2 regions of the Actinacidiphila yeochonensis CN732 genome follow, and region 1 is predicted to be linked to the other one. Evidence: riboswitches for the same ligand, from Rfam matches in the RefSeq annotation. Region 1 holds a riboswitch; the other holds the start of a gene.
What was found. Region 1 has a riboswitch for S-adenosylmethionine ahead of thrC (threonine synthase). Riboswitches for the same ligand answer to the same signal wherever they lie in the genome.

Region 1 (14,592 bases):
CGACAAGACCTCCTGGGCCGAGGTCAGCTCGCGGCTCAAGGACGTCATCGGGCAGGCCGTGCACTCCGACCCCAAGAAGGTGCTGTCCGACCTGCAGATCTACGCCGAGACGCAGGACAACAAGTCCAAGTCCGTCGCGGCGAACTGACGCCCCGGGTCGGCCGTACGATCGCGGTACCGGCCGGCGCGGCCGGCACCGCGCGGCGGAGGAGTCGTCCATGAGCACCCCCGAGGGTCCCGGCCCCGGCCCGGACGACGTCCCGCAGCCGCAGCCGCGGCCGCGGCCGGACGGAAGGCCCGGCACGGAGCCCGGCCAGGGACCGGACGCCGCTGAGGGGCCCGACACCGAACAGCCGGGCGCCGACCGGGCGGGCGCCGAGGGGCCGGACGCCGAGGGCCGCCGGACGGCGACCGGCCGGGGGCTGAGGGGCTGTCGGCGCGGGACACCGCCGTACTGGACCTGGCCGGGCGCGGCTGGTCCGGCCCCGGCCCGCGCGACCGGGCGATCCGCGAGCGGCTGGGCATGTCGCCGACCGCCTTCTTCCAGCACCTGAACGCGCTGCTGGACGATCCCGCCGCGCTGCGCTACGCCCCCGGGACCGTCAACCGCTGGCGGGCGGCGCGCGACCGGCACGGCCGCTCGCGCTGATCCGCGACGTGCCGCCGTACGCCCGACATGCGCCGGGGGTACGCGGGTAGGGTCGCACGCATGGCTGCCGAGATCCCCACGCCGCACACGCCCGAGGGCGAGGGAGCCCTCGAAGCGCTCCTCGCCCGCCCCGAACAGGCCGTCGTAGCACTCGACTTCGACGGCACGCTGGCGCCGATCGTGCCCGACCCCGAACAGGCCAGAGCGCTCCCGGGGGCGGCCACCGCCCTCGCCCGGCTCGCACCGCGACTGGCCGCCGCCGTCATCATCACCGGCCGCCCGGCCGGGGTCGCCGTCCGCTACGGCGGCTTCGCCGGAGTGCCAGGGCTCGACCGCCTCGCCGTCCTCGGCCACTACGGCGCCGAGCGCTGGGACGCCCGCTCCGGCGAGGTGCGCGCCCCCGCGCCCGACCCCGGGGTCGACGCGGTCCGGGCCGAACTGGCCGGCTGCCTCGACCGGGTCGGTGCCTGGCACGGCACCTGGATCGAGGACAAGGGCGGCCGCGCGGTCGCCGTGCACACCCGCCGCGCCCAGGACCCCCAGGCCGCCTTCGAGGCGCTGCGCGAACCGCTGGCCGAACTCGCCCGCGCCCACGGCCTGGTGGTGGAGCCCGGCCGCTACGTGCTGGAGCTGCGTCCTCCGGGTGTGGACAAGGGCGTCGCGCTCTTCGAGTACCTGCGCGAGACCGGTGCCCGCAGCGTGCTCTACGCCGGGGACGACCTCGGCGACCTCGCGGCCTTCGCGACCGTGGCCCGGCTGCGCGAGGAGGGCGTCCCGGGCCTGCTCGTGGCCAGCGCGGCCACCGGTGAGACCCCCCAGGAGCTGCTGGACCAGGCCGACTTGGCGGTGCCTGGCCCGGAGGGCGTGGTCGCGCTGCTCGACGCCATCGCGGACGCCCTGGACTCCTGACGGCTGGTCAGGCCACCCGGCCGGGGGAGTACCCGGCCGGGCCGCGGCCGGAGCCCTCCGTCAGCGAACCTCCGACTCGGGCTTCGGGTACGGGAGTTCATCCAGGTCGAGGGTGAAGACGCGGCCGTCGGCGAGCGGAACGGGAAGCCTGCCCGTGCCGTAACGGCGGGTGTGCGCCGCGACGTAGCCGTCGGCCCCGGACAGGACCGTGTACCCCCTGGGGAACTCGGTGTGCGCGATCGCGTCGACGCTCATGGACGGCTCCCTTCCCGTGTGTGGCCAGAATGCGGTGGACCGCCGGGTGCCACCGGGGCCGTGGCGGAAGCGTCATGCGGACGGGCGACACCTGCCCTGACGTGCCGACGTGCCGACGTGCCGACGTGCCGACGTGCGTGGTGCCGGCGTCCGTTCAGCGGTGCCGACGTGCCGGCTCCCGTTCAGCTCAGCGCGTCGAGCTGGCCGAGGAACCACTGCGTCGGCGGCAGCGCGGTGGCCGCCGCCGCCAGCCGCTTCGTGCGGTCGGCGCGCTCGGCCTCCGGCAGGGTGAGCGCGGTGTTGAGGGCGGCGGCGGTGGCCCGCACGTCGTACGGGTTGACGACCACCGCGTCGTCGCCCAGTTCCTCGAACGCCCCGGCCTCGCGGGAGAGCACCAGCGCGACACCGTGGTCGGAGACCACCGGCACCTCCTTGGCCACCAGGTTCATCCCGTCCCGGATCGGGTTGACCAGGGCCACGTCGGCCATCCGGTAGGCGGCCAGCGAACGGGCGAAGTCGTCGTCCACCTTGAGCACCACCGGGGTCCAGCCCGGGGTGCCGAACTCCTCGTTGATCTCCGCCGCGACCCGGGAGACCTCCGCCGTGTACTCGCGGTACAGCGCCAGGTCCTGGCGGGAGGGGTAGGCGAAGGCGACGTGCACCACCCGCTCGCGCCAGCCCGGGTGCTCCAGCAGCAGCCGCCGGTAGGCCAGCAGGCCGCGCACGATGTTCTTCGACAGCTCCGTGCGGTCCACCCGCACGATCAGCCGGCGCCCCGGCCCGGCCTCGGCCCGCAGCGCCGCCATCCGCTCCTCGACGTCCGCCCGGCCGGCCCGCTCCCGCAGGAAGTCCGCGTCGGCGCCCAGGCCGTGCACGCCCAGCCGCGTGGTGTGCCCCGCGTAGCTGACCGACATGCCGTCGGCGGACACCTCGGCGCCGAGCACGTCGGCGCAGCAGGCGGCGAACGCGGCGGCCCAGCGGCGGGTGAGGAACGCGGCCCGGTCGGCGCCGAGCACCCCCTCCAGCACCTGCGCCGCGACGTCGTCCGGCAGCAGCCGGAAGTAGTCCGGCGGCGCCCACGGGGTGTGCGAGAAGTGGCCGATCCGCAGGTCCGGGCGGCGCTGCCGGAGCAGCGCGGGCACCAGGACGAGGTGGTAGTCCTGCACCAGGACGGCGGCGCCCTCGGCCGCCTCCTCGGCGATCGCGTCCGCGAAGGCCGCGTTGTACGCCTCGTACGACGCCCACTGGGAGCGGAACTCCTCGTCGAAGACCGGGTCCAGCGGGGTCTGGTAGAGCAGGTGGTGGACGAACCACAGCACCGAGTTGGCGATGTCGTTGTACGCCGCGTGGAAGACGTCCGGCTCCACCGCGATCATGCGGGTGCCCGGCTCGGCGACGCCGCGCCGCACCGCCTCGCGGTCGCCCTCCGACATCGCCGCGCACACCCACACCGCGCCGGCGTCCGGCCCGATCGCGCTCAGCCCCGAGACCATCCCGCCGCCGCCGCGTCGGCCGGTGAGCCCGCCGTCCTCACCCACGGTGTACGACACGGGGCCGCGGTTCGACGCGACCAGTACCCGCGCGCTGCCCTCGCTGCCTGCCATCCGACCTCCCACGCCTCCTTCCACGCCACCACGCCGCGCCGCTCCGGACCTGCTTCGAGGAGCGGCGCCGCCCCTTGCGCGGACGGCGCCGCTCGTCAGACAGGACCTACCACCCGCGCCCCGTCTCAAACGTCCCCCACGCGTCGTCCTGCCCCTCGGGACGCCACGCGACCTGCGGCGACACCGGTACGCGGGGGCCTCCGGGGCCGGGGGCCGCCCGGGTGGCCCGCAGGCCCTGTCCGACGGTCAGGCGGCGTGGCGGGCGGCGTACTCCGGGACCGTGGCCATCGGCGGCCGCTCGTCGGTGTCCACCGCGTGCGTGGTGGGGCGGAAGCCGCCGGCCGCGCGGTCGAACTGGGTCAGCCGCGGCCGGACCAGGTGGCCGTGCTGGAGCCGGCTCTGCGCGGTGCGGTAGATCGCCGCCGCCATCCGTCCCAGCGCCTGGCCGTCCTGGTGCCGGTGGTGGCGCACCCCCACGTCGACCTGCGCCAGCCCGTCCAGGCCCACCGCGTCGAGCGCGTCGACCAGCAGCCCGAGCTCCACCCCGTACCCGACCGGGAACGGCAGCCGCTCCAGCAGCGGGCGGCGGGCCGCGTACTCCCCGCCCAGCGGCTGCACGAAGCCGGCCAGCAGCGGCCAGTGCAGGTTCAGCAGCGGCCGCGCGACCAGTTCCGTGACCCGGCCGCCGCCGGCCGGCACCACCTGGCCGCCCGACTCCAGCGGCCGGTCGTACATCGCCTTCACGAGGTGGACGTCCGGCTCGGTCAGCAGCGGGCCGACGATCCCGGAGACGAAGGACGGGTCGAAGTCGCGCAGGTCGGCGTCGACGAAGCAGACGATCTCGCCGCGGGTGGCCAGCAGCGACCGCCACAGCACCTCGCCCTTGCCGGGCAGCACCGGCAGCCGCGGCAGCACCTCGTCGCGCCGCACCACCCGCGCCCCCGCGCGGGCGGCCACCTCCGCGGTGCCGTCGCTGGAGCCCGAGTCGACCACCACCAGCTCGTCCACCAGCGGAACCCCGTCCGGGGCCATCAGCCGCCCCCGGATCGCGGCCACGATCGCGCCGACGGTCGCCTCCTCGTCGAGCGCCGGCAGCACCACGCTGACCGTCCCCCGGGAGCCGGCCGCGTGCTTGGCGGCCAGCAGCTCCTCCAGCGGACGGTCGGCTGCCGACCACGTCCGGCTCTTCAGCCAGCGCTCCACCTCGTCGAGCACGGATCTCCTCTCCTCAGTCGCTTCAGTCGCTTCAGTCGCTTCAGTCGCGGACGAGCCGCGGGCCCGCCGACCCGGCCGACCGGGAGGCCGGCCAACGCGGGGCCGGCGAACGGATCAGGCCGGATCAGGCCGGAACAGCCGGCGCCGGCGCCGCGACGCGGGGACCGGTGTGACACGTCTCGCGTTGCGGACCCCTGTCTCCGCCCCCGGGTTCGTCGGTTACAGTTTTGAACAACACGCGAGGCGCCGGCATGCCGGGGTCCCGCCGACAAACGCACCGGGCCCGCCGTCCATGGGCAGGCCGCCCGGCGCCATACCGCTCATCCAGAGGGGCAGAGGGAACGGCCCGTTGAAGCCCCGGCAACCCTCCCGCCGACCGCGAGGTCACACGGTGGGGAAGGTGCCAATTCCGTCTCCTGGCGCGCCCGCGCCACGAGGAAGATGAGGAGAAAGGGCCTCGCCAGTTATGGCTGCGCACACTGCCGCAAGCACCGAACTTCCCACCGCGACCACCGCGTCCGGCGACTCCGCCGGTGAGCCGCGCGCCCCCTTCGGCCCGGCCGCCGCGCTCTCCTGCCGCGAGTGCGGGACCCGCTTCCCGCTCGGCCCGGTCTTCGCGTGTCTGGAGTGTTTCGGCCCGCTCGAAGTGGCCTACGACCTGCCGACCGGCGACCCCGAGGGCCTGCGCCGCCGGATCGAGGCCGGTCCGGCCAGCATCTGGCGCTACGCGCCGCTGCTCCCGGTGCCCGCCGACGTCGCCGAGCAGCCCAACCTGAACCCGGGCTGGACCCGGCTGGTCAAGGCCGACCGGCTGGCCCGCGAGCTGGGCATCACCGGCGGCCTGCACGTCAAGGACGACTCCGGCAACCCCACGCACTCCTTCAAGGACCGCGTGGTGGCCATCGCCCTGGAGGCCGCCCGCACCTTCGGGATGACCACCCTGTCCTGCTCCTCCACCGGCAACCTGGCCGGCGCGGTCGGCGCCGCCGCGGCCCGGGCCGGCCTGAAGTCCTGCGTGTTCATCCCGCACGATCTGGAGGCCGGCAAGGTCGTCATGGCCGCCGTCTACGGCGGCGACCTCGTCGCGATCGAGGGCTCCTACGACGACGTGAACCGCTTCTGCTCCGAGCTGATCGGCGACCCGATCGGCGAGGACTGGGGCTTCGTCAACGTGAACCTGCGGCCGTACTACGGCGAGGGCTCCAAGACGCTGGCCTACGAGATCGCCGAGCAGCTCGGCTGGCGGCTCCCGGACAACCTGGTCATCCCGATCGCCTCCGGCTCCCAGCTGACCAAGATCGACAAGGGGCTGCGCGAGCTGATCGCGCTCGGCCTGGTCGAGGAGAAGCCCTACAAGATCTTCGGCGCCCAGGCCGAGGGCTGCTCGCCCGTCTCGGCGGCCTTCAAGGCCGGCCACGACGTGGTGCGGCCGGTCAAGCCGGACACCATCGCCAAGTCGCTCGCCATCGGCAACCCGGCCGACGGCCCCTACGTCCTGGACATCGCCCGGCGCACCGGCGGCGCGGTGGAGGACGTCAACGACGAGCAGGTCGTCGAGGCGATCAAGCTGCTGGCCCGTACCGAGGGGATCTTCGCGGAGACCGCGGGCGGCGTCACCATCGGCGTGCTGAAGAAGCTGATCGAGACCGGGCAGCTGGACCCGGCCGGCGAGACCGTCGTCCTCAACACCGGCGACGGACTCAAGACCCTGGACGCGGTCGCGGCCACCAGCGGGCCGACCGCGACGATCCGCCCCACCCTTGCCGCTTTCCGAGAGGCTGGCCTCGCATGAGTGCTTCCGTCCGCATCCCCACCATCCTGCGCACCTACACCGGCGGCCAGGCCGAGGTGCCCGCCGAGGGCGCCACGCTGGCCGAGGTCATCGACTCGCTGGAGCGCGACCACAACGGCATCTCCGCCCGTGTCCTGGACGACGCGGGCAAGCTGCGCCGCTTCGTGAACGTCTACGTCAACGACGACGACGTCCGCTTCTCCGACGGGCTGGCCACGGTCGTCCCCGACGGTGCGAGCGTCTCGATCATTCCCGCCGTCGCGGGCGGCTGAAACCACCGGCGGCCACGCGCCGTCCGTGTCCGCCGCCGGCGGCGGGTGTTTCCGCCGGCAGCGGCCACCATCGCCCCGTTCACCCCTTCGGGTGGACGGGGCGTCCCGCTGTCCGGGCGGTAGTTGAAGAGTTGTACAGTTGCCGGAAGTAAACCCTGGTCCTTGCGGAAGACGACTGCGGCGATTTATCGCCAAATTCATCGGTGAATTATCCCGATGCGTCCCGTTTGCCCTGTCCGGGATGCCCCGCATTATCGATGTTTCTCGGTGCATTTCCGATCGGTCGCGCCGAGAATTCTCGTCCATTTGACCTGTTGCAGTGGGCATCCGTGCAGATACATTCAGCCGCGGTCGACGCGTTCCGGCGCACGCCCCCCGGGGTTCCCTCCCTCATCGGGTCGGGAATCCAGGACGGGTGAGGTCTGACCCGGGCCCGTGAAGTGCGGGGCCGCGACAGGGCCAGCAATAGGGGAGTTAGGAATGGCTCAGGGCACCGTCAAGTGGTTCAACGCGGAGAAGGGGTACGGCTTCATCGCGGTCGACGGTGGTGCGGATGTCTTCGTCCACTACAGCGCGATCCAGATGGACGGGTACCGCACCCTCGAAGAAGGCCAGCGGGTCGAGTTCGAGATCTCGCAGGGTCAGAAGGGGCCGCAGGCGGACATGGTCCGTCTGGCTGTCTGACCTCCCGGCGCGTTCGGCCACCGACGCGACCTGTAGCACCAGCACCACGGGAGCCGCACCCCGCCGCGGGGGTGCGGCTCCCTCGCGTTCTCCCCGCGTTCTCCCTCGTGTTCCCCTCGCGATCCCCTCGCGATCCCCTCGTGTCGCCACCGCGGGGCGCTGAGACGGGCCCTGACGGGCCGCCGACGGTCCCCTGTCCGGCTCCTGGCCGCCTCCTGCCCGCCCTCCTGACCGGCCCCTCCCGACCGCCCGTGGCCGACTCCCGGTCTGCCGCCGTGGGGCTTCCGGCCGGCCGCCCGGAAGGGGGCTGAGGTCCGGCGGGAGCCGCCCGGCGGGCGGGCGCGAGGTGGCCGGTGCGGGGGGAGGCGCTTGCACTCGCAGGGGGTGAGTGCTAATCATTGGCGTTAGCACTCTACGAGTGAGAGTGACAGGAGGACCGGGCCGGTGAGGCTCGTGCGGGAGCCGGGAAGAGACCGGAGCCCCGCGGCCGTCCGTCGCGGGCGCCGCCTGGTCCGAGCGCAACCGACAAGTCCGCGGAGGGCACTTCACCATGGCCAAGATCATCGCGTTCGACGAGGAGGCACGGCGCGGCCTTGAGCGCGGGATGAACCAGCTCGCCGACGCCGTCAAGGTCACTCTCGGCCCGAAGGGCCGCAACGTCGTCCTCGAAAAGAAGTGGGGCGCCCCCACGATCACCAACGATGGTGTCTCCATCGCCAAGGAGATCGAGCTGGAGGACCCCTACGAGAAGATCGGCGCCGAGCTGGTCAAGGAGGTCGCGAAGAAGACGGACGACGTCGCCGGTGACGGCACGACGACCGCGACCGTCCTCGCCCAGGCCCTGGTCAAGGAGGGCCTGCGGAACGTCGCCGCCGGCGCCAACCCGATGGCCCTCAAGCGCGGCATCGAGAAGGCCGTCGAGGCCGTCTCCGCCGCCCTGCTGGAGCAGGCCAAGGACGTCGAGACGAAGGAGCAGATCGCCTCCACCGCCTCGATCTCCGCCGCTGACACCCAGATCGGCGAGCTGATCGCCGAGGCCATGGACAAGGTCGGCAAGGAAGGCGTCATCACCGTCGAGGAGTCGCAGACCTTCGGCCTGGAGCTCGAGCTCACCGAGGGCATGCGCTTCGACAAGGGCTTCATCTCCGCCTACTTCGCCACCGACCTGGAGCGGATGGAGGCGTCGCTCGACGACCCGTACATCCTGATCGTCAACTCCAAGGTCTCCGCGGTGAAGGACCTCCTCCCGCTGCTGGAGAAGGTCATGCAGTCCGGCAAGCCGCTGCTGATCATCGCCGAGGACGTCGAGGGCGAGGCCCTGTCGACCCTGGTGGTCAACAAGATCCGCGGCACCTTCAAGTCCGTCGCCGTCAAGGCCCCGGGCTTCGGTGACCGCCGCAAGGCCATGCTCGGCGACATCGCCATCCTCACCGGCGGCACGGTCATCTCCGAGGAGGTCGGCCTCAAGCTGGAGAACGCGGGGCTGGACCTGCTGGGCCGCGCCCGCAAGGTCGTCATCACCAAGGACGAGACCACCATCGTGGACGGCTCGGGCGACGCCGACCAGGTGGCCGGCCGGGTCAACCAGATCCGTGCCGAGATCGAGAACAGCGACTCGGACTACGACCGCGAGAAGCTCCAGGAGCGCCTGGCGAAGCTGGCCGGCGGCGTGGCCGTCATCAAGGCCGGTGCCGCCACCGAGGTCGAGCTCAAGGAGCGCAAGCACCGCATCGAGGACGCGGTGCGCAACGCCAAGGCCGCCGTGGAGGAGGGCATCGTCGCCGGTGGCGGCGTGGCCCTGCTGCAGGCCTCCGCGGTCTTCGACAAGCTGGAGCTCCAGGGTGACGAGGCGACCGGCGCGTCGGCCGTCAAGCTCGCCCTTGAGGCACCGCTGAAGCAGATCGCCGTCAACGCCGGCCTTGAGGGCGGTGTCGTGGTGGAGAAGGTGCGCAACCTGACCCCGGGCCACGGCCTGAACGCCGCGACCGGCGAGTACGTCGACCTGATCGCCGAGGGCATCATCGACCCGGCGAAGGTGACGCGCTCCGCGCTGCAGAACGCGGCCTCCATCGCCGCGCTCTTCCTCACCACCGAGGCCGTCATCGCCGACAAGCCGGAGAAGGCCGCCGCGGCCGCTCCGGGCGGCATGCCCGGCGGTGACATGGACTTCTGAGCCCCGGCTCAGCGTCCGGGCCCCTCGGGCCCTCCGCGCACGACCGACGGCGCCGCCCTCCCCGCTGGGGGAGGGCGGCGCCGCCGTCTTGTCCGCCGGGCCGTGGCGGCCGTCGTGGGGGTCGCGGCCGTCGGCCGCGGGCGTCCTGGGCGCGCCGGACGTGCTGGACGTCGCGCCGGACGTGCCGTACGCGCTGGACGCGCTGGACGGGGCGGACATGGACATGGTGTCGGACGCGCTGGACGGGGCGGACATCGTGTCGGCCGCGCTGGGCGTCGCGCCGGACGGGCGGACGCGGTGCGCGGGTTGGGAGCCGTCGCGGACCCGTCCTGTCGCGGACCCCGTCCCGTCGAGCGGGCGGGTCCGCGGGTCACTCCGGCCGGCGGGTCACTCCGGCCGGCGGGTCACTCCGCCGCGCCGCCCTGGCCGTCGGAGCGCCAGCGCAGCACCGCCGGCTCGTCCTCGGGCTGCTCGAACCAGCCCTCGGGCTGCTGCGGCCGCGGGATCTCGGCGCCGAGGCGCAGGATGCGGCTGTCGCGCATGTGGCGGCCCACCAGCGCGCCGCCGAAGACCACGAAGCCCACCCCGACCAGCCAGCTCACCACGGTGAGCACCGTGCCCACCGGGCCGTAGGCGCCCGCGTTGGAGACCATCATCTGGGCGAAGATCAGGTGCGAGACCACCCGCAGCCCGGCCAGCCCCACCATCGTGCACACCGCGCCCGGCAGCGCCGTCCGCAGGGTCACGCCTCCGTAGAGCAGGAAGCGCTGCCCCCAGGCGAAGAAGAGCACGCCCAGCACGAAGGTCAGCACCAGCCGCAGCCCGGCCCGCATCGGCCCGCTGCCCAGCACCGCCGCGCTCTGCGACTCGCAGAACAGGTACCCGGTCAGCACCGCCAGCCAGACGGTGCGCCGCCAGTCCCGGTGCCACGGTCCGGCCGGCAGGTCCCAGATCTTGCGGTAGCCGGTCTCCACGCTCGCCGCGAAGGAGAGCCCGAAGTACGCCAGCGAGGCCAGGCTCCACGCGCTGGTGGCGCTGAGCACGTTGGTGGGCGCGGCGAAGAGCTCGCGCAGCCCGTGCGCGCTCTGCGCGTCCAGGCCCATGCCGTCGACCACCCACTGCGCGAAGCCCGGCCGGTGCTCCCACGGAGTCGCCGCGGCGACCACCACCAGCAGCGGCATCAGGGTCACGAAGCCGAGCGCGGCGAAGCCCATCGCACGGTTCAGCAGCTCGATGTGGGCGGCCTGCTTCGCGAACCGTCCGATCGCGGACCGCTTCCACACACCTGTCACCAGCGCCATGGCTCACCTTCTCCCAGCGTCACCCGCTGTGGATACCCGCTGGACTCGCCGGTGCGCAACTCGGGTCCCACTCGTGGTCGTTGCGGCACCGTACGACGTGGACCGGCCGCAGTGCACACTATTGGACGCCAACAACGCCGGTGTACGCGGCCCATGGGGGCGAACTGCCGGGAACGGCCCGTTCTGGCCGTCCAGTTCATCCCGTTGCCGCGCGCTGTTCCCGATCCGGCCGCCCGGCGGACGGCGAGCAGGCGGCGAGCAGGCGGGGAGCAGGCGGGGAGCGGGCAGGGAGCGGGCAGGGAGTGGACGGCGAGCGGACGGCGCGCGGTCCGAGAAGGGCCGCGCGCCGGGACGGTGCCGGGTGCCGCTACGCGGAGGCGGAGCCGGCCGGTGCGCCGCCGCCCTGGTACTTGCGGCGGCGCAGGCCGGCGCCGGTGAGGCGGCGCACCAGCTCCTTCGAGCCGACGGGGACCGCGCCGAGGGCCACCGCGGCCGCGTACCGGGTCTGCGCGATGTCGTAGTGGTCCCGCTCGAAGGCGCGCGGCGGGACGCCGAGGCGGTCGGCGAACGCGTGCAGCTCCTCGTAGGAGGCGTCGCTCACCATGTGCGACCACAACCGTCCGTGGCCGGGCCAGGTCGGCGGGTCGATGTACACGGTCACCGGGGCTCCCGCGGCTCCTGCGGCCCCCGCGGTTCGTCCGGGCCGGCTCCGAGGGAGCCGACCGGGGCGATCCCGACCCCGCGCGCCTCGCACACCCAGTGCGGGTCGGGGCCCAGCTCCGGCTCCACCGCGAGGGCGTGCGGGTCGTCGCACAGCGGGCACAGCGGCCAGCGGCCGAACACCTCCAGCAGCGCGTCCTGCACGTCCTGGGCCACCAGCCCGGGGACGAACTCGGCGCCGTCCGCCCACTGCTCCAGCCACCAGCGGCGGGAGCTGACCGCCTCCTCCAGCATCGAGACGGCCTCCGGCCCGGCGGCGCCGCGCGCGGTGAGGTCGGCCAGCACGCGGGCGCGGGCGCGGTGCAGCACGGCCTCGGCGTCCCGCCCGTCGGGGGTACCGGGGCTGTTCGGGGCGTCGTCGTGGCCGTTGTCCATGCGTCCATTCTCGCCGCCCCGGCCCGGAAGCCGCGCCACGGCCCCCGGCGACGGCCCGCCCGCCCGCGGCACTGCCCGCCCGGAGCGGCTGCCCGGCGGCCGGGCCGGGGCGGACGGCCAGTGCGTCGACGTAGTCGCGGGTCCGGCGGATCAGACCGCCGCGGACCTCGATGACGAGCAGGCCCGGCACCCGGAAAGCGGCCCCGCCGGGCGGCGCGGCCACCACCACCTGCTCGGCCACGACCACCCCGGGGTCGGCGGTCTCGTGGAAGGAGACCTCCTCGATGTCCAGGACCGCCGCCGGCATCGCCCCCCAGGCGGCGCGGTACCCGAGCGCGGCTTCGAGCGCACCACGATCCGGGCCGTCGCGACGGCGGCCGAGGTCGACCCCTCGCTCGTCATGCAGTACTTCGGCACCAAGCGGGGGCTGTTCGCCGCGGCGATCCGGGGCGGGGAGACGGTTCCGCACGGCGCGGGCCCGGACGCCCTGGTCGACCACCTGCTCGCCCTCGCTGGGCCTCAAGCTCGGCGGGCTGCCCGAGGCGACGCTCGCCATGCTGCGCTCGATGCTCACCGACCCCGCCAGCGCGGAGCGGGCGCGCGAGGCGCTGGGCCGGCAGGTACGGGCGGTCGGCGAGGGCCTGCGCGAGGGCCGGCGCGATGGCCGGGCGGACGGCGGAGCCGCCGGAAGCGAGGCGAGCGCGGCCGCCGACGGGGACGTGGAGCTGCGAGCCGCCCTGTCGGTCGCCGCCGTCCTGGGCGTCACCATCGCCCACCAGCTCCTGGAGCTCCCCGTGCTGCGGGAGGCCGAGGCCGCCCGTGCGGCCGCCCTGCTGCGGCCCGCGCTGCGCGCGCTGCTGGACGACGAGGGCGCCCCGGACGGTGGCCCGGTGGCCGGTTCGGGGAGCTGACCCGGGCCCACCGGGGTGCGTACCGCCCGCGGGCCCGGTCGGCCCCGCTTGGCATGGTGCAGGTCGGAGCGCCACTGCGCCACGCCGTGCGTGACCTGAGTGTCACCTTGAGGAGCCGCCGAGGCGTGAGCGGCGCTCCGGTGGGCCCGTCGGCGGCCCGGGAGGGGGCGTACGGGCCGTCCGGATCGGCGGGCCGGGGGCTTGACGCCTCCGGGGGCATGAAAATACCTTTCATTGGGTGACCTACAGCGTGAAGGAAACTTTCTCACCGAACGTGCGCGCGCTCCGCGTCCCCGGCGCGCCCGTCGCCCCTGTCACGCCCCCCGACCCGGGGGCCCTGGCCGCCAAGGTCCGCACCCTCGCCCCCTCCATGACCCGCTCCATGCAGCGGGTCGCGGAGGCCGTCGCGAGCGACCCGGCCGGCTGCTCCCACCTCACCGTCACCGCCCTGGCCGTGCACACCGGCACCTCCGAGGCCACTGTCGTACGCACCGCGCGGCTGCTGGGCTACCCCGGCTACCGGGACCTGCGGCTGGCGCTGGCCGCGCTGGCCGCACAGCAGGCCACCGGCGCGGCGCCCGCGGTCACCGCCGACATCGCCGTCGACGACCCGCTCGCCGACGTCGTCACCAAGCTCGCGCTGGAGGAGCAGCAGACGCTCGCGGACACCGCGTCGCAGCTCGACACCGTCCAACTGGAGGCCGCCGTAGCGGCGTTGGCCGCCGCACGGCGCACCGACGTGTACGGGATCGCCGCCTCCGGCCTGGTCGGCCAGGACCTCGCGCAGAAGCTGCTGCGCATAGGGCTGATCGCGCACGCCCACGTGGACCCGCACCTGGCGGTCACCAACGCCGTGCAACTGCGCGGCGGCGACGTGGCGTTGGCGATCACCCACTCGGGCAACACCTACGACGTGATCGAGCCGCTGCGGGCCGCCTTCGAGCGCGGCGCCACCACCATCGCGATCACCGGCCGCTCCGACTCCCCGGTCACGCAGTACGCCGACATCGTGCTCACCACCTCCTGTTCCCGCGAGACCGAGCTGCGGCCGGCCGCGATGTCCAGCCGGACCGGGCAACTCCTCGTCGTCGACTGCCTGTTCATCGGCGTCGCGCAGCGCACCTACGACGCGGCCGCCCCGGCGCTGTCCGCCTCCTACGAGGCCCTGGCGCACCGGCACACCGCCCGGGGCGCACGCGGCCGCTGAACCGGCTGATCGAAGGAGCGGACGAGCGGCGGCGGCGGACCGGGACGGCGGGGTGGCGGGGTGGGGTGGCACAGGTGACGGGCGGAGGCCGCCGGGCGGCGGGAGAACGGACGCCCCGGGTCGTCCCCCCGGCCGCCGTCCTGCCGTCCGTCAACCGCCGTCCCGTCCGCGCCCCGCTGCCCCGGCTGCCTCCGCTGCCCCGCTGCTCCGCCGTCTCGCGGGCCCGGCGCGCGTCGCGGCGGACCGCGGGCCGGGCCGCGCCCACCGTCGGGAGCCGGGAAGGGGGCGTCCGCCCGGACGCGCCGCCCGAAGCGGTCCGAACCCGACCAGAGCGGCGCACAGCCGCCCATACGCAGCCTTCCGTACGATCCACTCACGACCCCGTGATGCTGACGACCCCGTGGTGCGCGGCGACCCCCACCGCCGCACCGATGCCCAAAGGATGAACGAGCCGCACATGACCGACCAGTACACCGACCTGCGCCGGGAGTTGGAGACGCTGACCACCGAGGCGTTCCGGCCGGA
Region 2 (14,592 bases), on a different contig from region 1:
CGCCGCCGTGGCGCGGGACTTCGCGAAGGACATCGAGGCGATCTACACCAGGTAGGGCCCGCCCGCCGCCCGGGCCGGGGGCAGGCCGGGGGCCTGCGGGGCCGGGGCCACAGGAACAGGCCACACGTCCGGGGCCACGCGGTCCGGGCCACAGGCCTGGGGCCTACAGCAGCGCCTGGAGGCGGGCGGCCAGCAGGTCCCAGCGCCACGCCGCGTGGACCCATTCGCGGCCCTTCTCCCCCATGGAGCGGCGCAGTTCGGGGTCGCGCAGCAGGGTGCGGACGCGGGTGGCCGCCTGCTCGGGGGAGCCGCCGCGGACGACGAAGCCGGTCCCGCCGTCGAGGACCGCGTCCGGGGCGCCCCCGGAGTCCCCGGCCACGACCGGCAGCCCGGTCGCCGACGCCTCCAGGTAGACGATGCCGAGCCCCTCCACGTCCAGGCCGCCGCGCCGGGTGCGGCAGGGCATCGCGAAGACGTCGCCGGCCCCGACGTGGGCGGGGAGTTCGCTCCACGGCACCGAGCCGGTGAACCGCACCGCGGCGGCGACGCCGGTCCGCTCGGCCAGCCGCTCCAGGTCCTCCCGGTACGGTCCGGCGCCGACCACCAGCAGCACCGCGTCGGGGAACTCCCGCAGCACCTGCGGCATCGCCAGGATCAGCGTGTCCTGGCCCTTGCGCCGCACCAGCCGGGAGACGCACACCACGACGGGCCGGTCCGCCAGCCCCAGCGCGGCCCGTACGGCGGCGCCGCCGGTCCCGGGGTGGAAGACCTTCTCGTCCACGCCGGGCGGCAGGTGGACCATCCGGGCGGCCGCCTCGGGGGTGAGCACGGACGCGATCCGGGAGCGGGTGTACTCGCCCAGGTAGGTCATGACGTCGACGCCCTCGCCGATCCGCCGCAGCAGTGTCCTGCTGACGGGGAGCTGGGCCCATCCCGCCTCGTGCCCGTGGGTGGTGGCGACCAGCCGCCGCGCCCCGGCGCGGCGCAGCGCGGGCGCCATCAGGCCCAGCGGGGCGGCGGCCCCGAACCACACCGACGTGCAGCCGTGCTCGCGCAGCAGCCCCGCCGCCCGCCGGGTCACCCGGGGGGTGGGCACCATCATGTGGGTGCGGTCGCGGACCACCGGGAAGGGCTGCTCGGCGTCGAACTCCGCGACCTCGCGGCCGTCCCGCCAGCTGGAGGTGTAGACCACCACCTTCGCCGGGTCCATCCGCAGCGCCATGCTGTGCACGAACGACTGGATGCCGCCCTGCCGGGGCGGGAAGTCGTTGGTGACGATCAGCGTCTTGTCCATCTGTCCATCGCGGTGGTGTCGGGGCCGGTGCGGGGGCGCGGGTGGCCGGGTAGCCGGGCTGTCCGGGTAGCCGGGTGTCCGGCTCGGGTCGTCCGCCGTCTGCCCGACAGTACCGTCCGCCGGAGCCGGGCCGCCGTCAGGTCGCGGACCGCGTCCCCGGGGGCGGCGCCGGCGGCGTCCAGGCCCGGGCGGCGGCGATCCGCTCCGCGGGCGTCGGGTGGGTACCCAGCAGCAGGTGCCCCAGGCGCGGCGGCTCGGGGTCGGCGACGTTGGCGACGGTCAGCCGCCGCTGCATCGCGACGAACTCCCCCGGCGCGCCGGTCAGGTCGAGCGCGTGGCGGTCGGCGCGCCGCTCCACCCGCCGGCTGACCGCCCCGGTGAGCGGCCCGGCCAGCGCCCCGCCGAGGGCCGCCGCGGCGGCCAGCAGCCAGGCCGAGCGCGGGTCGGCGAACCGGTCGACGCCCGCGGCGTCCAGCAGCGGCCGCCAGCTGACCACGGCGGCCAGCACACACACCCCGGCCGCCGCCCCCACCGCCCCCAGCGCGGTGCCGCGCGCCACGTCCCGGTGCACCACGTGGCCGAGTTCGTGCGCGACGACCAGCTCGACCTCGCGCGGATCGGCGGTCTCCAGCAGCGTGTCGTAGACGACGACGCGGCGGGTGCGGCCGATCCCCGAGACGTACGCGTTGAGCGCGGTGGTGCGCCGGGAGGCGTCGGCGACCAGCACGTCGCGGACGGCCACGCCGTCGCGCGCGGCCAGCGCGAGCAGCGCCTCGCGCAGCGGGCCGGGCTCCATCGGGGTGAAGCGGTTGAAGAGCGGCTCCAGCAGCAGCGGCGCGAGGAAGGACAGCAGCACCGCGAGGACGGCCGCGCCGAGCGCCGCCCAGGCCCACCACCAGCGGGTGGTGCCGGCCAGCGCGTACAGGGCGAAGAGCGTGCCGAACGCCAGCGGCAGCGTCACCAGCAGCCCGCGCAGCCGGTCCACCGCCCAGCCGCCCCAGCCCTGCGTGACCAGGCCGAACCGGGCCCGTACCGCCCGGCCCCGGGCGGCGAACGGCAGCGCCACGGCCTCGCTCAGCAGGACGAGGGTGAGCGCGGCGCCCGCCACCCGCGCCGCCCACGCCGACCCGAAGCCGCCCACCAGCGCGGCCCCGCCGGAGGTCAGCCCGAGCGCCAGGCACAGCACCAGCCCGGCCGCGCTCCCGGCCAGCGCCACCGGCAGCGCCCGCCGCCGCAGCTCCCGCCCCCTGGCCACCTCCTCGGGCGTGAAGTCACCCGCGAGGTCACCGGTGCCGTCCGCGCCGTCGAGCCCGTCCGCGCCGTCGAGCCCGTCCGTCCCGTCGAGCCCGTCCGTCCCGTCGTGCGCGTTGTGCCCGTCGTGCCTCTCCGTGCCGTCGTGCGCGTCCTGCCCACCGTGCGCGTCCGCGCCGTCGTGCGCGTCCGTGCCGTCGAGCCCGTCCGCGCCGTCGAGCCCGTCCGTCCCGTCGTGCGCGTCGTGCGCGTCGTGCGCGTCGTGCGCGTCGTGCGCGTCGTGCGCGTCGTGCGCGTCGTGCGCGTCGTGCGCGTCGTGCGCGTCGTGCGCGTCCTGCCCGTCGTGCGCGTCCCGGCCGACGGGGGCTCCCCCGGATCGGCCGGCCGCGCGGTCCTCCGGCCCGCTCACCCCAGCTCCTGTTCCACGTAGGCGCGCCAGCGCGCGGTGAACCGCGCCGTGTCCAGCCCCAGCTCGGCCCGCAGCCGGGCGTCCACGGTGCCGCCCTTCCCGACGGCGCGGTAGAACGCGGTCAGCGTGGCCGGCGACCACTGGTCGGCGATCATCCGGCAGGCCAGCCAGCCGCCCTCGTACGCCTGCGCCAGGCCCTTCGCGGTGGGCCCGAAGTCCGCGTCGGTGGGCAGCGCTTGCGGGACGTGCCCGGCCTTGACGTCGGCGGCCAGCTCCGACGCGATCTCGGGGGCGGTCCGTCCGGAGGTGCGGTAGGCGACCCAGTCGGCGATGCCCTCGGACAGCCACAGCGGGGTGTGCGCCGTGGTGGCCTCCCGGGTGGCCACGTGGGTGGTCTCGTGGGTGAGGACCGCCTGCCGGCCGAACGCGGACAGTTCGCGGAACGCCGCCGGGTTGAGCACCACCCGGTCCGCCGGGGCCTCGCTGTCCGAACCGCCCTCGCCGGTGGTGACGGCCGCGATGTCCCGGTAGTCCGACGCCTTGGCGTTCAGCAGCGCGGCCGTCTGGTCCAGCGTCGCGGGCGCCTCGACGACGACCCGGGCGGGCCATCCGGCCGTCCCCCAGGCGTGCCGCACCTGGGCCACCGCCTGGTCCGCGTCGCTCGCGTAACCGCTCAGGGTGGTTTGGCCCTCCAGCCCGAGCACGATGCTGTGCGCCCCGCGCACCACGCGTACCGGCCCGAAGTCCCACAGCTGCGCGTCGGTGCGGTGGCCGGAGTCGGCGCCGTCGTCGTCGGAGGAGACGTACCAGCGGGTGCCGCGCCGGGTCAGCGTCAGGTAGGCGGTGGAGGTGACGGGCTGGTCGTCGTACCCGGCGAGCCGGTAGCCCAGCCGGATCTCGGCGGCGGTGCGGGCCGCGCCGTCCGCGGCCGGGGGCAGCCGGAACGCTCCGGTGCCCACCAGCGTGTAGGACCAGGAGGCCAGCGGCACCTTGGCGAGGTCGGCGAAGGCCTTCTCCTGCCGGGCGCGGAACGCGGCCGAGTGCGGGTCGATCCCGGCCAGGAAGGCGGCCCGGTCGTGGTGCAGCACCGCCGCGGACTGCCGGGCGAGCAGCGCCCGTACGGCGGGGTCGCCCGGGGTGCGGGAGGCGGTCGGCTTGCCGGCGCCGACCGAGCAGCCGCCGACCAGCCCGACCACCAGCAGCGCGCACGCCGAGGCGGCACCCGCGGCCGCGGCGGACGGGGCTGAGGCGGCGGGCTTCGACCGGGTTCCGGGCAGGACGGAGCGGGCGGCCCGGTCGTGACGGCGGGACGCCCGTGGTCGGCGTCGTCCGGACGGTCGCAGCACGGCAGGCACGCAGCGATCGTACGTCGCCCCGGCCCCCGGCCCGGCTGCCCCGGGGGCGAAACGGCGGCCGCCCGGACCCGCGCTACGGCCGGGTGACCGCCGCGATCGGCATCATCCCGACCGGGTCGAAGCGCACCCTTGCACCCGGGTAGGGGGCGTGGATGACCCGGCCGCCGCCGACGTACATGCCCACGTGGCTCGCGTCCGACCGGTAGACGACCAGGTCACCGGGGCGGATCTCGTTCAGCGGCACCCGCCGGCCGGCGTTCATCTGCTCCTGCGAGGTACGCGGCAGCGCGACGCCGGCCCGCGCGTAGGACCACTGCATGAGGCCGGAGCAGTCGAAGGCGCGCGGGCCGGTGGCGCCCCACAGGTACGGCGAACCGAGGGCCGAGCGGGCGGCGGCGACGGCCAGCGCCGCCCGCGCCGAGGAGGCGGGCAGGTCGCCGAGCGGGAACAGGCCCGCGTCGCGGGAGGCCCGGTCCCCGAAGCCGCCCCCGAAGGCGTCGCGCTGGCCCGGCGTCATACCGCGCAGCAGCGCCCGCGCGGCGGACAGGGCGCTCTGCACGGCCTGCTTGCGCCGCTGGAGCGTCGCCGTGGTGGCGCGCAGCTCGGCGAGCTTGCCGGACGCCTGGGCGCGCTGCTGCGCCAGGGCCCGCTCGGCCTCGCGCAGCGGGGTGAGCCGGGCGGACTCGTCGGCGCCGATCCGGTCCAGCACGGCGCTCTGGTCGAGGTACTGCTCGGGCCGGGGCGACAGCAGCAGCGCCAGCGTGGGGTCGAGGGCGCCGGCGCGGTACTGGGCGGCGGCCAGCAGGCCGAGCCGGTCGCGCAGGTCGTTGACGCGCTGCTGGTCACGGGCGGCCTGGTCCTGGAGGTCGGCCAGCTCGTCGCGGAGCACGCCGGCCCGCTCCCGCGTGGCGTCGAAGCCCTGGGTGGCCTGCTCGGCCTCCTGGTAGAGCCGGTCCAGCCGGGAGGCGGCACCCCGGGGGCCGTGCTCCGGCCCTCCGTCGGCCGCCACGGCCAGCGGCGCCGCGGCCGAGAGCGCCGCCGCCGCGGCGGCGGCGGACAGCACGGCGGCCCGGGTGCCGGTGCCGGCCGGACCGCGCCGGGGGATGCGTCGATGGGAAGCCACGACAGCAGACAGTAACCGCGCCGTGGCGGGCAGTTCAAAGATCCGGAGCGGAGCAGGGGTGACCCCTTCCCCGGCGCCGCAGGTCACGCGCCCGGCGGCGGCCGCCTCGGCTGGGTGTTCATCACTCGTCCGCCGTACGCCGCCGGGCGCGCCGCTGCCATCGGCGGGACCTCGCGGCCCCCGACGGCGCGCGACCGCCCGGCCCGGCCACGCCGGGCGCACGCCCCGGAAGCCCCCGAAGGCCCCGGAAGGCCGCCGAAGCCCACCCGCGAGACCCCGGAAAGCCCGCCCGGACGCGCGCGAAGGGCGCCGAAACGACAGCACCGCCACGGCGTCGGCCGTGGCGGTGCGGGGTGGAGGTGTGCGGGCGGAGCCGACTGCGGGCTCCGCGCCGGGGCCAGCCGATAATCAGCCGATGCGGACGCCGAACTGGAACGGCATGTCGCTCATCGCCTCGTACTTCACGTTCTCGCCCGTCCTCGGCGCGTGGATGACCTGGCCGTGGCCCGCGTACATGCCCACGTGGTGGTAGTCGCCGTAGAAGATCACCAGGTCGCCCACCTCAAGCTGCGAGGCACTGTAGATGCGGGTGCCGGCGTTCGCCTGCTCCTCGGAGGTCCGCGGTATGGATACGCCGGCCTGGGCGTACGCGTACTGCATCAGACCGGAGCAGTCGTAGTACGTGGGCCCTTCGTCGCCGTAGCCGTACGGATGGTCCAGCTTGCCCACCGCGGCCTTGTACGCGGCCTCCGCGGTGGCGGAGGACGCCTTGGCGTTGCCGAGGTCCACCTGGCTGCTGGCGCGGTTGGCGGCGGCCGCGTTGTCCTCTGCCATCTGCTCGCGCTGGGCCTCGGTGAGGCCGTTGAGGACGGTCTGCGCCTTCGCCAGCTTCTGCTTGGTCTCGTTCTTCTTCTTGGTCAGCTCGGTGTGGGTGGTCTGCACCTCGGCGAGCTTGGCGGTGGCCTCGGCCCGCTCCTGGTCCAGCGTCCGCTTGGCGTCCTGGAGCTGGGTGAGGGCGCCGGCCTGGAGCGAGGAGATCTGGTCCAGCGACGTCGCCTGGTCGAGGTAGCTGTCCGGATTCGAGGAGAGGAACAGCTGGAGCGACGGGTCGATACCGCCGCTGCGGTACTGGGAGGCGGCGATGACGCCGATGCCGTCCCGAAGGCTGTTCAGCTTCTCCTGCTGCCGCGCCACCTGGTCCTGGAGGTTGGACGCCTCCTTCTGCAGGGTGCCCAGCTTCTCGTTGGCCGCGTCGTACTGCTCCGTGGCCACCTCGGCCTGCGAGTACAGGGCGTCGACCTTCGCCTTGGCGTCCTTGATGGACTCCTTGGCGGGAGCGGCCTGCGCGGCCTGCGATGACAGGGCGACCGCTGCTGCGGCGGTCGCGGTGAGCACGGTGACACGCGTGCGGCTTGCCGGCTTGGGACGACGGTGGGACGCCACGAAGGCGGTCTCCTTCTTCCTTCAGCCGCCTACCGGTTCAGCTGGCGGGCGGCCCCCGAGCGCCATCCGGGCTGGATGATCGACTGCGCGGAGGTACGAGCCCCGACCTTAGTGACCAGACTGTGATCAGTTCAAATCCTTGTAGGCAAAATATCGACCGCTTCGCACATTCTTTACGGGGCTTTACCAAGGTCCGTACCCGTCGTGGCACGCCGACGACCGTACGTTTCCGCAGGCGAAACCCGGTGTGCGCGGGCGCGGCGGCCCGCACCGGCGCACGGCCGGGGCCGCCCCGGGGGAACGGCCGGATTCCGCGGGCATGTTCACAGCACGTCACATCAGCCCCAGGAGCCCCCGCCGGAGATCAGACCCGGCTGAGCCGCTTCAGCAGCATCAGCGAGGCCACCGGCCGCGCCCCCGCCTTCGCGACGCCGTCGGCCACCTCGCGGTCGGCGGAGACCACCACGACCTGGCGGCCGGGCGGTTCGGCCCGCACCAGGCGGCGGATCAGCTCGTCCGCGGTCTCACCGCCCTTGGAGAACAGCACCCGCACCCCGCGCGGCGGCGCGAGCAGCACCGGCCGGTCCAGGTCCGCCCCGTCGAAGACGCACGTGACCTCCGCACCGCTCTGCGCGGCGAGCGCGGCCAGGCCTCCCAGCAGCCGCAGCCGCTGCTTCTCCAGCGGCAGCGCCGGGTAGCCGGTCTTGGTGACGTTGTAGCCGTCGACCACCAGGTGCGCCTGCGGCAGCGCGAGGAGCTGGTCGAGCAGCGCCGGGTCGGTGTCGGACAGCGCGCGGGTGGCGATGTCCTTGGGGCTGAACTGGCCCGGCGCCACGGCGTCGACGGTGTCGGCCGGGCGCACGCCCAGGGTGTCCCGGGGCGGCAGGGCGAGTTCGCGGCGCAGGCCGGCGGCCGCGTCCAGCACCGTGTCCAGCAGCAGCCGCAGCCGTACGTCCTCGACGCTGCGGCCCTCGCGCGCCGCCCGGCGGCCCGCCTCCACCGCGGCCTCGGCAGCGCCCAGCCGGGCGCGCAGCCGGCGCAGCTCGCTGTCGGCGGCGGCCCGCTCCCGCTCTGCGGCGCCCCGCGCCTCGTCCAGTTCGGCCTGGAGCTTGCGCTGGGCGGCCTCGGCGCGGCGGACGTCGCTGTGCGCGGCCCGCAGCTTGCGGTGGACCGCGTCCGTCTCCTTGCGCGCGGCGTCCAGCTCGGTCCGGGCCCGGGCGGCGCTGGTGCGGGCGTGCTCGTGGAGGGCGGCCACCTCCTCGCGCAGCCGGACGAGTTGGCGGGCGGCCTCCTCGTCCGCCCGCTCCGCGCCGACGCGTTGGGCCTCCTCCCCGGCAGTGGCCACCAGCTTGGCCCAGCCGGGCGGGCGCAGCAGATAGGCGGCGGCGGCCACGTCCAGCGGATCGGCGGCCGGCGGCGGGGTGCCCGCGTCCAGGGCGCCGGTGAGGTCGGGCTGGGCCTCGCGCAGCCGGACGGCGACCCGCTGCCGGAAGGCCGGATCGGACTCCAGGGCGGCGGCGAGCGCGGTCGCGGCGTACCGGGCGCGGCGGGTGGGGGTGAAGCGCGCGTAGGGGCGCAGCGTCACCGGCAGTTCGGCGAAGGTGAAGCCGCCGAAGGCGTCGGCCGCCACCGTGACCACGCGGTGCCGCACCCCCTCCGGCAGCGGCCCCTCCAGGGCGGGCTCGGCACCGGTGTCGCCGTCGTCAGCGTCGGAGTCGGAGTCGGAGTCGGAGTCGTCGTCAGTGTCGGAGCCGGCGTCGGCATCGGCATCGGCGGCATCCGCATCCGGGTCCGCGCCTGCCTCGTTCCCGGCCTCGGCTTCGGCTTCGACCTCGGACCCGCCGTCCGCGTGCTCGGGGGGTCCGGCGCCCTCGGGGTCGCCGGGGGGTCCGGCCGCTGCCGCCGCGTCGTCCCCGGGCAGGCCGGGACCGTCCGCGTCGGCGGGTGCGGGACTGCCAGGTCGCGCGGCGTCCGCGCTCGTGACCGGCTCCGCGGGCACGCCGACCTCCGGTCCGTCCGGCCCGTTCTGCTCGGGCCGCGGTCGGCCGCCGTTACCGTCCACCAGTCACTCCTGTCGGGTCCCTCGGCTCCCGGCCCCTCCGATCCCTCCGGCCGCCGCCTCCTGTTTCCATTGTCCCCGCTCCGGGCCGCCGTCCGGGCCGTCCGCGCGGGGAACCACCGGACACGTCCGTGCCACCGCGGTCCACCAGTTCGACCCGCCGCCGGGCGCTGTCCGGGTCACCCTACGGCCTGGGCGGCGCCGCGCGCTGCGGCGAGGCGACCCGTGCCGGTTGGTCCGGTTCCGTCATGATCGGTCCATGGTCATCCCGGTGTACGACACGAACCCGGTCCGCCGCACGCCGGTCGTCACGTACACGCTCATCGGGCTGTGCGCGGTGGTGTTCCTGCTGGGTCCGGTCTCCGGCTTCGCCGGCTTCTACGGCGCCGGGCAGGCGCTGCACTGCCGGCAGGCGCTGTACTTCGACCGGTGGGGGGTGATCCCGGCCGAGCTCTTCCACGGCCGGCTGCCCGTCTCCCGACTGGCCCTGCCGGCGGGCTGCGGTGTCCCCGGGCCCTTCGCGAAGGTGCCGTTCCTGTCCGTGCTGACCTCGATGTTCCTGCACGGCGGCTGGCTGCACCTGGTGGGCAACATGCTGTTCCTGTACGTCTTCGGGGACAACGTGGAGAACCGCATGGGCCGGACCAGGTTCGCGCTCTTCTACCTCGCGGCCGGATACCTGGCCGCCTACGGCTTCGCGTTCGCGCACCCCGAGGACACGCAGAGCCTGGTCGGGGCGTCGGGGGCGATCTCCGGGGCGCTGGGCGCGTACCTCTACCTCTACCCGCGGGCCCGGGTGACGAGCGTCTTCCCGTTCCTCTTCTTCGTACCGCTGCGCTTCCCGGCCTGGGTCGTGCTCGGCTTCTGGTTCGTGCTCCAGTGGCTGGCCGCGCAGACCGCCCGGAGCGGCCCCGGAGTGGCCTACCTGGCGCACGTGGTCGGTTTCGCGTTCGGCTTCCTGTGTGCGTGGGTCTGCTACCGGCCACGGCGTAAGGTGAGCGTCGTCGTCAGGCCCAGCCAAGGAGATGCCCAGCCGTGATCACCGCGATCGTGCTCATCAAGACGTCCGTGGACCGTATCCCCGAGATCGCGGAAGCCATCGCCGCCCTGGAGCACGTCAGCGAGGTCTACTCGGTGACCGGAGGCTACGACCTGGTGGCCCTGGTGCGGGTGGCCCGCCACGACGACCTCGCGGACGTCATCCCCGGCCGCATCTCGAAGATCCCCGGCGTCATGGGCACCGACACCCACGTGGCCTTCCGGACCTACTCCCAGCACGACCTGGAGTCCGCCTTCGCCATCGGCCTGGACTCCTGACCCACCGCCGCTCCCGGCAGCCGACCCGGCGGCCCGCCGGCCCGGCGCGGACCCGCCCGATCCGCTGATCCGACCGATCCGCTGATCCGCTGGTCCGACCGATCCGCTGATCCGCTGGTCCGACCGATCCGCCGATCCGACCGGTCCGCCATCCGCCGCGGGCCCGCCGGCCGGGACCTCTGGCGGTCCCGACCAGTGGCCGCCGGTCCGCCCGGCCGGTCAGGCGCGGGCGGGGACGCAGCGGCCGTTCTCGGTGGTGTAGTCCCAGGCGGCGCCGTCGCGGACCAGCGTGGCCAGCGCGTTGACGAACCGGTCGATGTGCTCGTCCGGCGTGCCCGCGCCGAAGCTGACCCGCACCGCGTTCAGCGGGCGGCCGCCCGGCACGTCGTCGGGCACGCCGCACTCGGCCGGCTCGTCCGGCTCGCCGCCCAGCAGGGTGCGCACCAGCGGGTGGGCGCAGAACAGCCCGTCGCGGACGCCGATCCCGTACTCGGCCGACAGCGCCGCGGCAAGGCGCGAGGAGTTCCAGTCGCGGACCACGAAGGAGAGCACGCCGACGCGCGGGGCGTCCGGGCCGAAGAGCGAGAGCACCCGCACCCCGGGGATCGCCGCCAGGCCCTCGCGCAGCCGGCCCAGCAGCTCCTGCTCGCGCGCGGCCAGCGCCTCGAAGCCCGCCTCGGTCAGCGCCCGGCAGGCCGAGGCGATGGCGTAGGCGCCGATCACGTTCGGGGAGCCCGCCTCGTGCCGGGCCGTACCGGAGTTCCACTCGACGTCCACGGCGTCACCGGTGTGGATGACGCTGCGGGTGGCGCCGCCCCCGGCCAGGTAGGGCTCGGCGGCGTCCAGCCAGTCGGCCCGGCCGGCGAGCACCCCGGCCCCGAACGGCGCGTAGAGCTTGTGGCCGGAGAAGGCGACCCAGTCCACGTCGAGCTCGGCCACGTCCACCGGGTGGTGCGGGGCCAGCTGCGCGGCGTCCAGGACGATCCGGGCGCCGTTCCGGTGCGCGGCGGCGGCCAGTTCGCGGATCGGCCAGATCTCGCCGGTGACGTTGGACGCGCCGGTGACGCACACCAGCTTCGGCCCGTCGGCGGCGGCGGCCAGCGCGGCGTCCAGCGCGGCCACCGCCTGCTCGGCCCCGTCCGGCGCGGGCAGGTAGCGCACCTGGACCTCGCGGGCGCGGCTCCAGGGGAGCAGGGAGGCGTGGTGCTCGGTCTCGAAGACGAAGACCTGGGTTCCGGCCGGCAGCGCGGCGGCCAGCAGGTTCAGCGAGTCGGTGGTGGAGCGGGTGAAGAGCACCTCGTCGCCGGGGCGGCAGCCGAGGAAGGCGGCGACGGTCTCCCGGCTCTGCTCGAACAGGTCCGTGGACAGCTGCGACAGGTAGCCGGCGCCCCGGTGCACGCTGCCGTAGTACGGCGCGTACGCGGCGACGTCGTCCCAGACCCGCTGGAGGGCGGGCGCGCTGGCCGCGTAGTCCAGGGCGCCGTACTCCACCTCGCCGCCGGTGACCAGCGGGACGCGGACGTCGCGGCCCAGGACGGGCAGCGGGCTACAGGTGGGACGGTCGGTGGCGGCAGCGGCGGTCACGGTCACGGCGGACTCCCGTAGGAAGGCAGGCTGAAGCACCACTCGGCGATGGCACGGCGGCGTTGCCGCGCAGGCGAGTGCGGGTGCGAAGAAGGGTGTGGCGGAACTGCGAGGGTGACGACCGCCTGCCGCGAAGGGGGCGAAGCGGTCCCTGGGCCCGACGGCCCTAACGCATTCGCTTGCTCATGAAGAACTCCCCAGGTCCGGCTTGCTGTGAGCCTTGCTGCGTCACAGCCTGGTCATCACCCGGGGCACCCCGCCTCGGACGGAGGGTTGCCGGACAGCGAGCCGGGGCCTTTGCGCTGTCACTCGTGACCTGGATCAGATTCTGCCACACGTCCGCCACGACGCAAGCCCCTCCCCCCGGGCACCTTTCGCACCCGCCCGCCCGACGACCCGTCCAACGGCCCGACCGGCAGCAGCCCCGGGGCCCGTCTGGACCTGGGAAGAGCCGTATAGGAGGGCCTTCGGAGCGGGCCGGGGCACGGCACGGGAAGCGGGCGGGAAGCGCGCGGGGAACCGGCGGGGAACGCCTACGGCCGGCCCCGCGGGCCGCCCGTGCGGGCGCCGCGGAGCCGGCCGGTGAACCGCCGTCCCGGCGTCAGGCGTTGGTGGCCGCCACCCAGCGCCGCAGCACCGACTCGGCGGCACCGGAGTCGATGGACTCCGCCGCGCGCGGCAGGTTCGCCGCGATCCGCTCCTCCAGCCCGCCCTGCCCGGCGGGCTCCAACGCGGTGAGCGCGGCGGCGGAGTTGAGCAGCACCGCGTCCCGTACCGGCCCCTGCTCGCCGGCCAGCAGGCGACGGACCACGTCGGCGTTGTGAGCCGCGTCACCGCCGCGCAGCGCCTCGACCGGCACCAGGGTGATCCCGATGTCGCGCGGGTCGAACGAGTGGTGGTCGACCTTGCCGTCGCGCACCACCCACACCTGCGAGGTGGCGGTCGTGGTGAGTTCGTCGAGGCCGTCGTCGCCGCGGAAGACCAGCGCGGAGGAGCCGCGTTCGGCCAGCACCCCGGCCAGGATCGGCGCCATCCGCGCGTCGGCCACGCCGGTGGCCTGGGTCTTGACCCGCGCCGGGTTGGTCAGCGGGCCGAGGAAGTTGAACGGCGTGGCCACCCCCAACTCGCTCCGCGCGCTGGCGACGTGGCGCAGCGAGGGATGGAACCTGACGGCGTAGCAGAAGGTGATGCCCGCTTCCTCGGCGACCTCCGCCACCCGTGCGGGGGGCAGGTCGAGGTTGAGCCCGAGGGCGCCGAGCACGTCGGAGGCACCGCTCTTGGACGAGGCGGCGCGGCTGCCGTGCTTGACCACCTTCGCGCCCGTGCCGGCCACCACTATCGCGGACATGGTGGAGATGTTCACCGAGCCGGAGCGGTCGCCGCCGGTGCCGACGATGTCCAGCGTGGGGCCGGGCACCTCGATGGTGGTGGCGTGCTCGTACATCGCCTGGACCAGCCCGGCGATCTCCTCGACGGTCTCGCCCTTGGCGCGCAGGCCCACCGCGAAGCCGGCGATCTGCGCGTTGGTGGACTCGCCGCGCATGATCGAGTCCATCGCCCAGGCGGTGTCGGCGGTGTCGAGGTCCTGGCCGGCGATCAGGGCGCTGAGGATGTCGGGCCACGAGCGAGTGACCGCGGGTTCGCCTCCTGCGGGGTACTCAACGCTCATCGCTCACGCTCCTGGACGGGTTCGCCGCTTACAGGATCACTCTATCGAGAGCGGCCCGGCCCTCCCCACCGGTTCCGCTCCTCGGGCGGCCCCGCTCCCCGGCACCCGCCCCGGGAGGGGACAGGCCCGTGCCCGGCCCGGGAAAACGCCACGGGCGGCCCGGGAGCCGCGCTGACGCGGTCCCGGGCCGCCCGGAAGGGGTGTGGCGACCCTTGCAGCTACTGCTGTCCTGCGGTGTGCCGCTCGCGGGGAGCGGAGGGATCAGTGGTGGCCGTGGCCGCTGGTGATCTCCTCGTACTCCTCGACGGTCGGCTTCGGGATCTGGCTGTGCTCGCCGTACCAGTTCTGCGACATCCGCGACTGGATCTTGGCGATCGGGCTGATCTTGCGCTCGACGCCGTTCTCGTCGACCTCCGGGCCGAGTTCGATCGGCTTCGGCTGGTCGTGGGCGGTGAGCACGTGCAGCTGCTGCTGCGACAGGGGCTCGTGCACCTCGATGAACTCGCCGTGCGGGAGCCGCTTGATGATGCCGGTCTCGCGGCCGTGCAGCACCTTCTCCCGGTCGCGCCGCTGGAGGCCCAGGCAGATCCGCTTGGTGATCCAGAAGGTGATGACCGGCGCGACGAAGAACGCGATGCGGACGAACCAGGTGATCGCGTTGATCGACAGATGGAAGTGCGTGGCCAGGATGTCGTTGCCGCCACCGATCAGCAGCACGAAGTACCAGGTCAGCCAGGCGACACCGAGACCGGTGCGGACCGGGCGGTTGCGCGGGCGGTCCAGCAGGTGGTGCTCGCGGTGGTCACCGGTGATCCAGGACTCGATGAACGGGTACGCCGCGATCGAGATCATCACCAGCGGGAAGATCATCAGCGGGATGAACACGCCGAGCACCAGCGTGTGGCCCCAGGCCCTGATCTCCCAGCCGGGCATGAACCGGATCAGGCCCTCGGAGAAGCCCATGTACCAGTCGGGCTGCGCTCCGGTGGACACCTGGTCCGGCCGGTAGGGGCCCATCTCCCAGATCGGGTTGATCGTGGCCACCGCGGCGACCGCGGCGATCACGCCGAAGACCAGGAAGAAGAAGC

Region 2: linked by a shared signal. The riboswitch ahead of BS72_RS03180 (aminotransferase class V-fold PLP-dependent enzyme) and the one ahead of thrC (threonine synthase) in region 1 are both predicted to bind S-adenosylmethionine.

The regions. Positions count from the first base shown of each region.
Region 1 is NZ_JQNR01000005.1:315,277-329,868, reverse strand. It holds gene BS72_RS13535 (extracellular solute-binding protein) at 1-148, shown strand, start outside; gene BS72_RS13530 (DUF3263 domain-containing protein) at 431-649, shown strand; gene otsB (trehalose-phosphatase) at 710-1,558, shown strand; gene BS72_RS13520 (hypothetical protein) at 1,619-1,813, opposite strand; gene BS72_RS13515 (alpha,alpha-trehalose-phosphate synthase (UDP-forming)) at 1,996-3,417, opposite strand; gene BS72_RS13510 (glucosyl-3-phosphoglycerate synthase) at 3,664-4,632, opposite strand; SAM riboswitch class I at 4,950-5,080, shown strand; gene thrC (threonine synthase) at 5,099-6,424, shown strand; gene BS72_RS13500 (ubiquitin-like small modifier protein 1) at 6,421-6,696, shown strand; gene BS72_RS13495 (cold-shock protein) at 7,177-7,380, shown strand; gene groL (chaperonin GroEL) at 7,931-9,553, shown strand; gene BS72_RS13485 (YhjD/YihY/BrkB family envelope integrity protein) at 9,958-10,854, opposite strand; gene BS72_RS13480 (DUF4031 domain-containing protein) at 11,222-11,515, opposite strand; gene BS72_RS13475 (hypothetical protein) at 11,512-11,949, opposite strand; partial or broken gene BS72_RS39900 (hypothetical protein) at 11,948-12,340, shown strand; gene BS72_RS38225 (hypothetical protein) at 12,516-12,860, shown strand; gene BS72_RS13465 (MurR/RpiR family transcriptional regulator) at 13,099-14,067, shown strand; gene murQ (N-acetylmuramic acid 6-phosphate etherase) at 14,525-14,592, shown strand, end outside.
Region 2 is NZ_JQNR01000003.1:348,894-363,485, forward strand. It holds gene BS72_RS03135 (AMP-dependent synthetase/ligase) at 1-55, shown strand, start outside; gene BS72_RS03140 (glycosyltransferase family 4 protein) at 164-1,294, opposite strand; gene BS72_RS03145 (M48 family metalloprotease) at 1,431-2,954, opposite strand; gene BS72_RS03150 (hypothetical protein) at 2,951-4,309, opposite strand; gene BS72_RS03155 (C40 family peptidase) at 4,383-5,432, opposite strand; gene BS72_RS03160 (C40 family peptidase) at 5,841-6,875, opposite strand; gene BS72_RS03165 (NYN domain-containing protein) at 7,240-8,550, opposite strand; gene BS72_RS03170 (rhomboid family intramembrane serine protease) at 9,194-9,973, shown strand; gene BS72_RS03175 (Lrp/AsnC ligand binding domain-containing protein) at 9,970-10,251, shown strand; gene BS72_RS03180 (aminotransferase class V-fold PLP-dependent enzyme) at 10,471-11,841, opposite strand; SAM riboswitch class IV at 12,035-12,152, opposite strand; gene trpD (anthranilate phosphoribosyltransferase) at 12,437-13,504, opposite strand; gene qcrB (cytochrome bc1 complex cytochrome b subunit) at 13,766-14,592, opposite strand, start outside.